Regions from separate parts of the Heyndrickxia vini genome, predicted to be linked through region 1. Evidence: riboswitches for the same ligand, from Rfam matches in the RefSeq annotation. Region 1 holds a riboswitch; each other region holds the start of a gene.
What was found. Region 1 has a riboswitch for S-adenosylmethionine ahead of I5776_RS16995 (5-methyltetrahydropteroyltriglutamate--homocysteine S-methyltransferase). Riboswitches for the same ligand answer to the same signal wherever they lie in the genome.
Positions count from the first base shown of each region.

Region 2: linked by a shared signal. The riboswitch ahead of I5776_RS19225 (SDR family NAD(P)-dependent oxidoreductase) and the one ahead of I5776_RS16995 (5-methyltetrahydropteroyltriglutamate--homocysteine S-methyltransferase) in region 1 are both predicted to bind S-adenosylmethionine.
Region 3: linked by a shared signal. The riboswitch ahead of I5776_RS04975 (O-acetylhomoserine aminocarboxypropyltransferase/cysteine synthase family protein) and the one ahead of I5776_RS16995 (5-methyltetrahydropteroyltriglutamate--homocysteine S-methyltransferase) in region 1 are both predicted to bind S-adenosylmethionine.

Region 1 covers NZ_CP065425.1:3,392,894-3,397,528, forward strand. Annotated here, with positions in the region: gene I5776_RS16975 (histidine phosphatase family protein) at 1-264, opposite strand, end outside; gene I5776_RS16980 (phosphotransferase family protein) at 355-1,191, opposite strand; gene I5776_RS16985 (GNAT family N-acetyltransferase) at 1,307-1,756, opposite strand; gene I5776_RS16990 (MarR family winged helix-turn-helix transcriptional regulator) at 1,743-2,168, opposite strand; SAM riboswitch class I at 2,860-2,960, shown strand; gene I5776_RS16995 (5-methyltetrahydropteroyltriglutamate--homocysteine S-methyltransferase) at 3,042-4,169, shown strand.
Region 2 covers NZ_CP065425.1:3,867,623-3,872,257, forward strand. Annotated here, with positions in the region: gene I5776_RS19215 (CcdC protein domain-containing protein) at 1-437, opposite strand, end outside; gene I5776_RS19220 (arylamine N-acetyltransferase) at 461-1,267, opposite strand; SAM riboswitch class I at 1,617-1,725, shown strand; gene I5776_RS19225 (SDR family NAD(P)-dependent oxidoreductase) at 2,088-2,663, shown strand; gene I5776_RS21700 (SDR family oxidoreductase) at 2,722-2,856, shown strand; gene I5776_RS19230 (Na+/H+ antiporter NhaC family protein) at 2,875-4,218, shown strand; gene I5776_RS19235 (S-ribosylhomocysteine lyase) at 4,279-4,635, shown strand, end outside.
Region 3 covers NZ_CP065425.1:994,497-999,131, reverse strand. Annotated here, with positions in the region: gene I5776_RS04980 (homoserine dehydrogenase) at 1-109, opposite strand, end outside; gene I5776_RS04975 (O-acetylhomoserine aminocarboxypropyltransferase/cysteine synthase family protein) at 189-1,484, opposite strand; SAM riboswitch class I at 1,621-1,735, opposite strand; gene I5776_RS04970 (trans-sulfuration enzyme family protein) at 2,025-3,164, opposite strand; gene cls (cardiolipin synthase) at 3,358-4,635, opposite strand, start outside.

The DNA.
Region 1 (4,635 bases):
TCGATTGACTTCGGAAGAAAAGACCCGTTCTTTCAGCTCTTCGATTGCTAATACCTCTTGACCTGAACGCTTAGCTAGCTCCTGTATCGTTAAAATTGCTCGACTGTATGGACTGGAAATAAAAACATCAATCTTCTCATCATGTAATAACTCCGTTATGCGATTTGCATCTAATTGGCCTTTTTCAGTTAACCCCCTTGTTCGTTCATTTTCTTCTATTTTCGGTGATTCGCCGTGTCTCACCATGTAAATTAAAGTGTTCATTTACAATTATTCCTCCTCATTTAGATGCTCTTTATATATTATTTCGATATTCATTTCATCCACCCTTTTGATACCTAATTTACTAGTTTCCTATTCATTATGATTGACAATTTTCAATAGCCTTTCTTGTCGTTCAGTCGTTACATTCTCGGATAATCTTGCTCCTGCAATGATTGGTGCCCATTGAAAAATTTCCTCTTTCTCCAAACCGCTTTTTTCACAATAAAGTGACACGTATAAATCAGCCATTTTAACAGAAACTTGTGAAAGCAAGAGATATGTTCGATATACATCTGCACACCTACTTCCTCCACTTGCATCAACCCAATCGATTATTGCTACTTTGTTATCCGACACAATTAAATTATAAAAATGAAAATCTCCATGACAGAGCTTATTGTCAACTGACAACAATTCTAACCTTTTTATTAATGTTTTCTTTTGATCTAATTGTAATATAGGTGCGGCATGAATTTGTCGACTTAATTTTTCAGCCATCGGTTCAAATGATTCCCCGCTTTTACTATGGATATTTTGGTGTACTTCAACAGATAAAGTCATATAGTATTCCGCTTCCTCCATGTTTTCATAGAGGAGTTCTCCGATTGTTTTTCCCTTTATATATTCCATGACAATCGCAGGTTTCCCATTTATTTCTCTAACATCAACTATTTTTGGAACAAATAGCCCACTTTTGTAGACAATATTTTGTTTAGTCGCTTCATATAATGCCTCTGACTTCGGCAAATAGTCCTTAAATACCTTAATAATTCTATTTTCATATAAATAAATTTCTGCTGTATTTCCTACTGCAATGGGAGATCCTAATACCATTCCATTTCTCTCTCCTTTGATAAAACGTAACTGATAATAGTAATTCGTTAAAAATGAATCAATTCCTTTAAAAAGGATTTTTCCGGCATACATAGCATAGAACTTTTATGTAAAGAAGGTATTGCAATTTATGAGTGAATTTCCATCTAGTAATATCAATAAAAAAAATAAAGAGAACTCAAATATACTGAGTTCCCTCCCGTTCTCTTTATAAAGTATTTAATTCCATCCATTCATCTGTTTCTTTAAAGCCAAACTTCTTATAAACAGGTCTACCTAACTTCGAAGCGCCAAGCCATATTTTTATAACTCTTCTATCTTTTGCTTCGTCCACTAGTTTCTTTAACAAACTCGTTGCAATGCCTTGTCCACGATAACTTTCCTTTGTAAACATGTTAGTAATATAGCCCTTTTTCCCACTCTTATTGGTATAAGTCGGTGGGAAGTCATAAAAAATGATTGCACCACATGCAATTATTTCGTCATTATCTTCCGCTAGCCATTGAATGAGGGATCCAGTCTTAAGTTTTTCTTTAAAGAAAGCTGATAATTCAGGATCAATATCTATAGTAGGTTCAATTCCTTCATCAATTAATTGCTTCTTTCTTAAATCGATTAATTGATTGATATCTTCAATAGTTGCTTTACGATAATTCAACATCCATTGCTCTCTCCTTCATTAATGAAAATGCTTTTAAAATCAATTCCCTTTCTTCATTACTCATTTTTTCGAATAAAAGCTGATTAAGTTTTTCATCATCAAGTGACGAATGACGATGCAAAACAGCATTTCCCAGACTAGTCAAATCCAAAATAACCTTTCGTTCATCTTCCAACCTTCGCCTTTTACAGACATAATTTTTTTCTAATAAGCGTTTAACATGTTCTGAAGCGGTGTTATGTGAAACTTGTATGGATTGGGCAATTTCTTTAATCCCTACATTTTCTTCCTTTTGAATCACTTGCATAATCCTAACACTTTGGTGCGTAATCTTTTCTTGATGTTGATAACGCAGTTGATAGTAAATATCTGTCCATAAATGATTTAGCTGTGCAACCTCTTTTTTCATATAATCCCTCTTTTTATCGTTAATTAAGATTATATCTTATAATACGATGTTTATTTATAAAAGTCATTAACGAATATTTTTTTCAAAAAAAGAAACGCTAAATTTTGTACCATCACCGACTTGCTTACAGTAAGCCAATAAAAAGAAAAAGGAAGTATTTAAGATGACAAAAAGGAATAAATCACTATTTAATGTTTCAATGATATTGTTTTCTTGGATATTAATATCTTTTTTGGATCTACGAAGTATAAAAAGATTTTTCCCCTCCTTCGTCTTCGTTTTTTTTATCCATTTAATAGATGTCCCGATTGGAAAGAAACGTAAATGGTGGGTTTTCTATAATAAGCCGAATTCCTTTTTTCTTAATGAATTTCCTTTTTTAATCGGTCCAATGATGGCGGTAGCCTTATGGACTTTAAAATGGACTTATGGAAAATTCATAAATTTCATCTTACTCAATGCCTTCTTCAATTTCAGTTTTTCAGTTTTGGCTAAAAGTTTTTTCCCGAAAATTAAATTATTTACATTGGTTCGGTTGAATGTTTTTCAGTTTTTCATTTACTTCTTTTACAAGGCATTTCTCTTATATGGATTTCAATATATTTTGGAAAATAAAAGACCAAGAAATAATTTTTATTGACAGAACAGCAAAACAGGTGTAATTTAGCTTGTAGTTAAATAGTTTAGAATATTCTTATCTAGAGAGGTGGAGGGACTGGCCCTTTGAAGCCTCGGCAGCAGACTTTTAGAAGTACTGTGCCAATTCCAGTAGCGAATGCTTGAAGATAAGAAGAGACCCGGTTATGGAAACTCCCCCTCTTCTTATTTATGTGAAGAGGGTTTTTTATTTTAAATTGAGAGGGGATTTATTTTATGACAAAGACATTAACGAAAGTTCCATTTAAAGCTGATCATGTAGGCAGTTTTCTTAGAACGGAGCCGATTAAACAAGCAAGAAAAGCTTTTGCAAATGAAGAAATCGATAAAGCTGCATTAAAAGCTGTTGAAGATAAAGAAATTGAGAAACTTGTGCAAAAGGAAATCGAGGTTGGACTTAAATCCATTACTGATGGGGAGTTTCGACGTTCTTATTGGCATTTAGATTTTTTAGCAGGTTTAAATGGTGTTGAACTGTTTGAAGCGGAATATATTAATAACTTCAAAGGAGCGCAGCCGAAAAATAATGCCATTAAAGTAGTCGATAAAGTAGAATTCCACGATCATTATATGCTCGAACATTTTAAGTTTTTAAAAGAAGCTGTAGATAAATACGGAGATGGTAGCCAAGTTGCCAAGTTTTCCATACCAAGTCCGAATATGTTGTTCACTAGAATTCAAGGTGATGAATATTATAACGGGAACAGAGAGCAGTTCTATCAAGATACTGTTGTTGCCTATCAAAAAGCCATTCAAGCATTCTATGATGCCGGCTGCAGATATCTGCAATTAGATGATACTTCGTGGATTGATTTTGTATCGGAAGAACGAATCAAAGCAGTTGTTGAAAAACACGGTATGGATGTACAAGACATCATTGATACGAGAGTACGTTGTTTAAATGATGCCATTTCACTGAGACCTAATGACATGTTGATTACAATGCATATTTGCAGAGGTAACTTCCGATCTACTTTTATTACCAGTGGCGGATATGATACGATTTCCGATGCCATATTTGCAAACTTAAACGTCGATGGACTTTTCCTCGAATATGATGATAATCGTTCAGGCGATTTTGAGCCATTAAAAAGTTTCGCACGTGATGACAAAACCGTTGTACTTGGATTAATCACCTCAAAATTCTCTGACCTGGAAGATTCTAATCGAATCAAAGAAAGAATAAAAGAAGCTAGTCAATATATTCCTTTGGAAAACCTAGCATTAAGCCCTCAATGTGGATTTGCCAGCACGGAAGAAGGAAATGTATTAACTGAAGAAGATCAGTGGAATAAAATTAAACATGTAATTGAAATTGCTAGCGATATTTGGGGAACGATTTAATAAGTATGCCTTCTTCCGTGATGGAAGGAGGCCGTTTTTCTTATTTTGGCTATTTTGTAAATAAAAGTAAGCCGAAATTAATCACTGCTAATAGTAAACTGATTTTAGATATAAGTGATGATCTTGTTGCAGCGGATTAACTGTGTTGGCCTTAGGCTGCTTTTCCGTTTGTGGATCATACAATTTTGTTTGTGACGCATGAATCTCCGTTTGTGCATCATACAATTTCATTTGTGGATCATCGACTCCTTTTTATACTGCTGGTTTTCCGTTTGTGCATCATAAAATTTTGTTTGTGACGCATGAATCTCCGTTTGTGCATCATACAATTTCATTTGTGGATCATCGACTCCTTTTCATACAGTGGATTTTCGGTTTGTGGATCATACAATTTTGTTTGTGCCGCATGAATCTCCGTTTGTGCATCATACAATTTCGTTTGTGGATCATTGACTCCTTTTTATAC
Region 2 (4,635 bases), 470 kb from region 1:
AGAATAAAAAAGACAGCTAATGTAAGTGGATCTTTCCCAAATGTTTGTGGATCCATTTGTGGTTGTATTTTTGACAAATTATACACTTCAATCATTCGATATAAAAACCTACTTAAAAACAGAAATAGAATAAGTGATTCAATCCATATATGTGTACGGTAAAATAGAATCTCATTCTTCTGTTCAAACGTGCTATGTTTTACGGCAAACAATAATAGGATGACCCCTAATCCAATGCCTACTAAATCATATAAATATGAGATAGGATGTATAGCGCTCGTAAAAAGTAACAAAATCAATAAAATAGAAAATAGCGTAATCCGGACAATAAGTCTTCGCTTTCTTAATGGCTGAAATCCAATTGATCGCTTAATCCTTCGATAAAGTATAAATCCAATAAGCAGAATAGAATATAAAAACTGTGGTTGAATGTGCAATGCTACACCTTCTTTTCCTTGTATTAACTTTTCTTAAATAAAACTACCCCTCGTTCTTTAAGAAATTGGACAGATTCATAAATTGAATGTTCATCGATCTGATATACCTCTTGGACCGTTGTTTTCCATTTATCAAAATCCCTCATTTGAATTTCACGGATATTCCGGTAGGTCATCACCTTAATCGTGTGATCTCTTAAAAAATAGCATTCATGTCCATTAAATCGGACAGCTGAAATTCTTCTCATCGTTGTATTTACATCATGATCAAAATAGGATTGTTGAATATCTTCAATAATGTCTTTTTCAGATAATGGTGTCCACTCGATTTCCTTTTTTACAAAGGATTTTCCATTCGAACGGCGATCTATTTCAAATTTATCCATCGTTTTTTGGGTAAAAGCAATTTCTTCACCAAATCCATGTAAAACATGTTTTCTTTTTGCTTCTAGCTCGACTGGCTTCATAATTGGTGAGCCATAACCAACATCCACATAATATTGCCTTTGACCAATCGTCACCATGATGGCTAAGTGGCCCGGATTTACTCTTACTAATGAACAAGTAAACCCTAATCGGGATAATAAGCGAGAAAAATTCATATTTAATGTATAACATGTCCCTCCCCACCCTTTTTCGTTTAGATTTTCTACAAAAACCTCGATTGGGGGAACATAGTTTGAACGCTCCTGAAAATAATGAAACTTACTAAATGTTTCATAAGGGATTCGTGATAAATGTTGTTGTATCAACCGCTGCAAATAATTTAAGGATGGAGTTTCTTTCTCTAATTTTAAATATTTTAAATAGTCCTCGATTGTTTGTTCCACATTTACCACTCTTTCATTATTCCATTAAGAAAATATATCTTTTATTCATTCTCGCAAAAAGTAAAAAATCCTGCAATATGATTGAATAATATGTTAGAAAGACTTAATGTTAATCTATTTTATTAAGGGAAATTTAATTATTTCTCTATATATTTATAGACATAGGAAACAAGAAACTTGTTTCAAACTTTTTCCTTCAACAATTATGTTGATTGAATACCCCTTTTTTATAACCCTTTTATGTCCGGCTTATGGCCGGAATTTTTTGTTTTAAAAAATTTAAATTGACTTTTCTCAACCATTTGTGTAATTTAAATAAATAAGATGTAACGTTAATTTCATATTGTATCTCTTATAAAGAGTAGCGGAGGGACTGGCCCTATGAAGCTCGGCAACCTTTCATGATGATCATGAATCGGTGCTAAATCCTGCAAAACATTCGTTTTGAAAGATAAGAGAGGACGATTTCTTGTTAGATGAGGCCTCTCTATATTGAGTGGCCTCTTTTATTTTGGCTCTTTTCTAAAGGATTGTTGCTTTCAACAAATTTAAACGGGAGAGTGGATTGGAGCGGAAGGTACGAGACTCCTGCGGGATCAGCTGGACAGATGAGACCCCGCAAGAGCGAAGCGATGAGGAGGCTCATCGCCAGCCCCGCGGAAAGCGAGTGCCTGTAGCGGAAAGGAACGGATCATTCCCAAAACAATAATCTTTACGAAAACAGCCTTTATTTTTAAGGAATGAAGAAAATCATAGAATATTTCATCACCATATCCGATTATTCTTATAAGAATAATAAACAAGGAGTGTAGGTTTCTTTATGTATTGTTTAGATTTAACTGGAAAAGTTGCCATTGTTACAGGTGGCACACAAGGGATTGGCAAAGCAATTGTCGATGCACTATTAGATTGCGGAGCAAAAGTAGCGGCGGTTGATATCAATATTAATCATCATCAAACGACGGACCAATTACTTTATGTGCAAGCAGATGTAACAAACAGTGATCAAGTCAACAATATGGTTGAAACGGTGATCGAATCCTTTGGAAGACTAGATATTTTAGTAAATAATGCAGGGATTTCCTCCATGGATTATGCCGTTGATATTAAAGAGGTTGATTGGGACCGAGTGATGGATGTGAACGCTAAAGGCGTGTATTTATGTAGTCAAGCAGCTGCAAAAGTACTAAAAAAACAAGGTGATGGTGGAAAGATTATTAATATTTCATCTCAGGCTGGAAAAAACGGATACCGCTTAATGGGAAGCTATGTAGCATCAAAGCATGCCGTTTTAGGATTTACGAAGGTAATGGCGATTGAATTAGCCAAAGACCAAATCAATGTAAATGCAGTTTGCCCAGGTATTGTAGAAACCGATATGAAAAAAAAAAAATGAAAGAGTCATAGGGGGTGAGTTAAGAGGACTTAATGCTGAAGCAATTAAAGAAGAGGATATATCGCAGGTCCCATTAGGCAGAACCGCGAAACCCCAAGATATTGCAAATGTCGTTGTCTTCTTATCATCAACACTTTCCGACTATATGACAGGGCAAGGAATTAATGTGACTGGCGGAATGACAATGAACTAAGAAATAGGAGGAATTAATGTGACAAAACAACAAGAAAGAAAAGGAAGTCTTCTCGCACTATTACCATTATTAATTTTTGTACTTCTTTTTATCGGAACGGGAATTCTTGCAAATGATTTTTCCAAAATGCCTTTAAGTGTGGCGGTCATTATTGCAGGTACAGTCGCATTATTGATGAATAGGAAGGAATCATTATCTAAAAAGATTGATATCTTTTGTAAAGGAGCTGGACATTCAAATATTATTTTAATGTGTATCATCTTTGTTTTAGCCGGAGCTTTTGCCGGTGTTGCTAAGGAAATGGGAGCGGTTGAATCAACGGTCAATCTTGGATTATCGTTGCTTCCTGCAAATTTATTAATGGTAGGACTTTTCATTATCGGTTGCTTTATCTCTACCTCAATGGGGACTTCTATGGGTACGGTTGTTGCATTGGCGCCAATTGGGTTAGGGATCGCCACACAAACAGATATCCCTACAGCATTAGCCATGGCTACTGTTATTGGTGGAGCAATGTTTGGCGATAATCTTTCAATGATTTCGGACACAACGATTGCTGCTGTACGGACACAACAAACACAAATGAAAGACAAATTTAAAGTGAACTTCTTTATCGTTTTGCCAGGTGCCATTGTTACAGCCATCCTACTTGGAATCATCACCCTTGGAAACCATGCAAGTGTTACCGGTGATCATCCGTATGAATTGGTCAAAGTATTACCATATGTAGCTGTCTTAGTCGCCGCTCTACTCGGAGTCAATGTTTTAATCGTATTGCTGGGAGGAACCATTTTTGCCGGCATCATCGGAATTGCTTATGGATCATATGACTTTCTGGGATTTCTGCAAACCGTTGCCAAAGGTGTCATGAGTATGGAAGACATTGCAATTGTAGCAATATTGATTGGTGGTTTAGTTGAAATTATTAAATATAATGGTGGAATTGATTATCTATTACACTTTGTCACTAGCAAAATTAGATCAAAAAAAGGTGCCGAGTTTGGGATTGCTAGTTTAGTGAGCGTTGCGGATATCGCAACAGCAAATAATACGATTTCCATTATTATTACTGGACCATTAGCGAAAAATATCGCAGATGAATATGAAATTGATGGAAGAAAATCAGCAAGTATTCTCGATCTATTTTCTAGTTGCTGGCAAGGAATTGTTCCATACGGCGGCCAACTACTTGCAGCAGCCAGCATCGCCTCAATTTCACCTGTGAGCATTATCCCTTATTCTTTCTACCCAATCTTGATGGGAATTTGCGGAGTGATAGCGATACTAGTTGGATATCCAAGGCTCCAAAGAAAAGAAAAGGCAATAAATACTAATCAACCTTTAAAAGAAAAATCTTTATAGTATGCTATACTATATTGATAATTCAAACAATAAAATTATTTATTTAGGAGTGAATATGTAATGGTACAAAAAATGAATGTAGAAAGCTTCAATCTTGATCATACAAAAGTAAAGGCACCATATGTACGTTTAGCCGGAGTTACTCATGGACAAAATGGAGATGTCATCCATAAATACGATATCCGTTTAAAACAACCAAATAAAGAACATATGGAGATGCCAGCTCTTCATTCACTAGAGCATTTACTAGCTGAAAATGTACGTAATCATCTTGATCATGTAGTCGATTTAAGTCCGATGGGCTGTCAAACAGGCTTTTATCTTGCCGTCCTTAATCATGATAATTATGATGGGATTCTTGATGCCTTAGAAAAAACGTTACAAGATGTATTAGAGGCAAAAGAGGTTCCAGCTTGC
Region 3 (4,635 bases), 1.9 Mb from region 1:
GAATAGCACTGTAAACACCTTCACCCACCGTTCCAAAACCTAACAATGCAACTTTAATAACTGACATTACTAACTCCCACCTGCCTTTACCAAACTTCATTTCTTTCATCGGGAAGGCATTTTATACAAATCATCATCGGCACCACAAATTTACCAATATATTGAAGTACGGTGCCAGGCACCTTAGATTAAACTGTTACACTTGTTGCTTTGAGAATGGCTTGGTTTAGATCGTCCGTAATATCTTCCACGGCTTCAAGTCCGACGGATAAGCGAATTAACTCTTCCGTCACTCCTGATACTTTTAGCTCTTCTGCACTTAGCTGTTGATGGGTAGTCGATGCCGGGTGAATAATTAATGATTTGGCATCGCCAACATTTGCTACATGTGACCATAATTGAATGTTATCAATGACTTTACGCCCTGCTTCTCTTCCGCCTTTAATTCCGAAATTGACAATGGATCCGAATCCGCCTTTTAAATATTTAACTGCACGGTCATGTGATGGATGTTCTTCGAGACTTGGATGATTGACCCATGAAACTGCAGGATGGTTTTGCAAAAATTGTGCGACTTTACCTGCATTTTCATTATGCTTAGGTACACGCAAGTGCAATGTTTCCAATCCTTGTAATAACAAAAACGCACTATCCGGACTTAAACTTGCACCGAAATCTCGCAAAATTTGTACGCGTAATTTTGTTGCAAAGGCTGCTTGCGGAACATCGACACCGTAGCGGATACCATGATAGCTCAAGTCTGGTTCTTTAAAGTCTGGGAATCGATCACTGTTCCAGTCGAATTTTCCTCCATCAACGACCACTCCGCCAATGGTTGTTCCGTGTCCTCCGATCCATTTTGTAGCTGAATGGATGACTACATCCGCCCCCCACTTAATAGGGTTTGAAAGATAAGGAGTACCAAATGTGTTATCAACGATAAGTGGTACTCCATTTTCGTGAGCAACCTTTGCAACTTCTTCAACATCGAGAACATGTAGGCTAGGGTTTCCGATAATTTCGGCAAATACTGCCTTTGTTTTTGGTGTAATCGCTGATCTAAAATTTTCCGGATCTGTTGCATCAACGAATTTTACGTTAATACCATATTTCGGAAGTGTATTTGAAAACAGATTAAATGTTCCACCATATAAATTTCCAGCAGCGACGATTTCATCCCCTGCTCCGGCAATATTTAGGATGGAGAAGGCAATTGCAGCCATTCCTGAAGACAGCCCAACAGCGGCTGTTCCACCTTCTAATAGGGCAATTCGCTGTTCAAAAACATCTACTGTCGGATTGCCGATTCGCGAATAGATATAACCTTGCTGTTCTAATGCAAATAAACCTTGTGCATGATCGGTATCTTTAAATACATAGGATGTTGTTTTGTAAACAGGAACTGTACGTGAGCCTGTTGTAGGATCCGGTTCTTGCCCTCCGTGCAGTAATAATGTTTCGGGTTGAAATTGTTCGCTTGTCATTTTACATTCCTCCAAAGTTTTTGATTTTTTCGCTAGGCGAGTCGAGAGATTCCTGAAGTGTTATCGTTGGTGGTTTTTATACGAAGGGAAGCAAAAAGCCCTCTTCATAAGAAGAGGGCTCATTAATAGGTTCCTCCCCTTATCTTTCAGATCTCTATTGGATCTGTAGGAATTAGCACCTTTTCAAGCAAATTTGCTTGAAGGTTGCCGGGCATCAAAGGGCCTAGTCCCTCCGCCGCTCTCGATAAGAGTGATACATTTAGTTTTTTTGGAAAATTTAAAATTGCTCTTGTTTTGCATTATAGTAGACGAATTGTTACTTCGTCAACCTTTTTTTTAAAAGTTTTTCTAAAGAATAAACTATGACCGTTACTTTCCGCTACAGGAACCTGCTTTTTCGCGGTGAGAAGTCGAGCCTCATCAGCGCTTTGCGCCTGCGGGGTCTCGACTTTTCCTCTATATCCCGCAGGAGTCAGGTTCCTTTCGCTCCAATCCACTCTGCACTTGTTAAAAGCAACAATCCTTCGGAAAAGGAATTTTTCAAACCGAAGCCTGAATGGCTTTATCAAATTGTTTAATGATATCATCTGCATCTTCAATTCCTATCGAAATTCGCACAACTTGTTGGTTGATTCCTATGTTCTGCTGTTCTTCGAGTGACAGTGCTCGGTGGGAGGTACCTAACGGGTAGGATACGGTCGTTTCAACACCGGCTAAAGTAGGTACAATTTTCACCCAGCCCAACGATGAAAAGAATCGATGGATATCACATGTGTCTGCTAATTCTATTGTGACAATCGCTCCATTTCCTCTACTTGAAAGATCGGTAGGATAATAGACTTTTTTCACATAGGAATTTCGATAGAGTGACTCCGCCAATTGTTTCGCATTTGCGGATTGACGTTCCATACGTAATGCCATTGTTTTTATACCACGGCAAGTAAGCCATGCTTCAAATGAGCTCAAATTGCTTCCGAGATTAACTACCTTTTGACGTGCTTTCGACATTAATTCTTCACAACCAACAACTACCCCGGCTGTTACATCGCTGTGACCACCCAAATACTTCGTCGCACTATGGGCGACAATATGGATACCCTCCAGATAAGGATTCAACAAATATGGCGTTGCAAAGGTATTGTCTACCATTGTATACAACTTATATTCCTCACCTAGTTGCACAAGTTTGTCAATCCGTTCAACACGCAAAAAGGGATTCGTAACTGTTTCGGAATATAATAGTTTTGTATTATCCCGTATTGCGTGCCGAATGGCAGCTTCATCAGCAAAGTTGACAAAGGTTGTTTCAATTCCTAGATTTTTTAATTCCTGCTTTAATAGATGATGTGTACCACCATAAATGTCTTCAGCTGCAACGATATGATCCCCAGCTGAAGCAACAGATAACACACCGGCTAGAATTGCCGACAATCCCGAGGAGGTTGCCACCCCGCTTGGTGCCCCTTCAAGACTTGCCACCATTTGTCCTAGTTCATCTGTGTTTGGATTGCCCGTTCTCGTATATAAGTATGACGCATCACCATCATAAAAACCCTCAAGTTCCTCTAATGAATTAAAAGTAAAAGCGGAGGTTTGAAATATCGGTGTGGTTTTACTTCGAATATGGTTGGTTTTTTTTAAAGATTGATGAACGATTTTCGTTTCAAATGATTGATTCACTATGCAAGCACCTCTAATTATAAAATGATTTCAAATTTTATAAATTGTACGCCCATTCCGTGTTTTTGTCAAAAAAATAATAGTTACTGTTTATTCTCTCAAAAACTACTAGAAGGAAATGTACTTTTTTTCTCTCATACATTTCAAGAAAACTACAAAAAATGATAGGGAAAAACCCTACCATTAGGCTGTTTTATAAAATTGGAGACAACAATCTTGAGACAGATTCTTTGAATCGGATTGATTTTGGTCGTTGCAAATAATCCTCTAACGTCAATTCTTTTGATTTTTCCATATCTGCTTTGTAAATCATTTCTAGTTTTTTGGAAAGATGATGGCTATACAAAAAGGCATTCACTTCAAAATTTAGGCGGAAACTGCGATTATCAATATTTGCGGTACCGACTGTTGCAATTTTCCCATCGACTACAAGCATTTTCGCATGAATAAATCCATTTTCATAAATATACACCTTTGCACCTGTTTTCAATAATTCCCCTACGTTAGAATAAGTTGCCCAATAAACAAACATATGATCAGGCTTGTTCGGAATCATTAAACGAACATCCACCCCAGATAAGATCGCAATTTTAAGTGCATTCAATAAACTATCATCAGGGATAAAATACGGAGTTTGCATGTATATGTATTTTTTCGCCTCATTAATCATCTTGATATAGCCATTTTTGATTTGCTCCCATTCTGAATCAGGACCACTGGATACAATTTGAACATCTGTGTACCCGACAGATTGTATATCCGGGAAATACCTTTCTTCATAACGTATTTCTTTGCTTGAGGCTTGATTCCAATCCAAAACAAAGCGTGTTTGCATAGCATAAACAGCTTTACCCGTTATTTTCAAATGTGTATCTCGCCAATAGCCGAATTTTTTGTCCAGACCCAAATACTCATCACCAATATTAAATCCCCCGATATAGCCAACGCTCCCATCAATAATGGCAAGCTTGCGGTGATTTCGGAAATTGACTCGTAAATTCAACATCGGAATTTTTGCAGGGAAAAATGCCGCTACCTCTCCACCGGCTTCAATTAGTTCTTTAAAAAACTTCCTTGGAAGCTTTCGTGAACCCATGTCATCATATAAAAATCGAACTTTGACCCCTTCCTTGGCCTTTTCAGTCAACAACTTAACTAGCTTTTGACCTAATGAGTCATTCCGAACGATGTAATAGACCAGATGGATGTGATTAGTTGCCCGCTTCACATCTTCAAATAGGGATTGGAATTTATCCTCACCATCGATGAAAATTTCCACTTCATTATCATGTGACATCACTGCATCATCATTGACAAGAAGCATATAAACTAATTCTTTATATTGAACAGTCCGCTCATCATGAAAGGGGAAGGCATTATTTCTTAACAACTCAATCTGACGATGGGAAATTTCTTTAATTCCAATTTTCTCCTGGTCTTTCCAATAAAAGATTCTTCTCCTGCTCAAGTT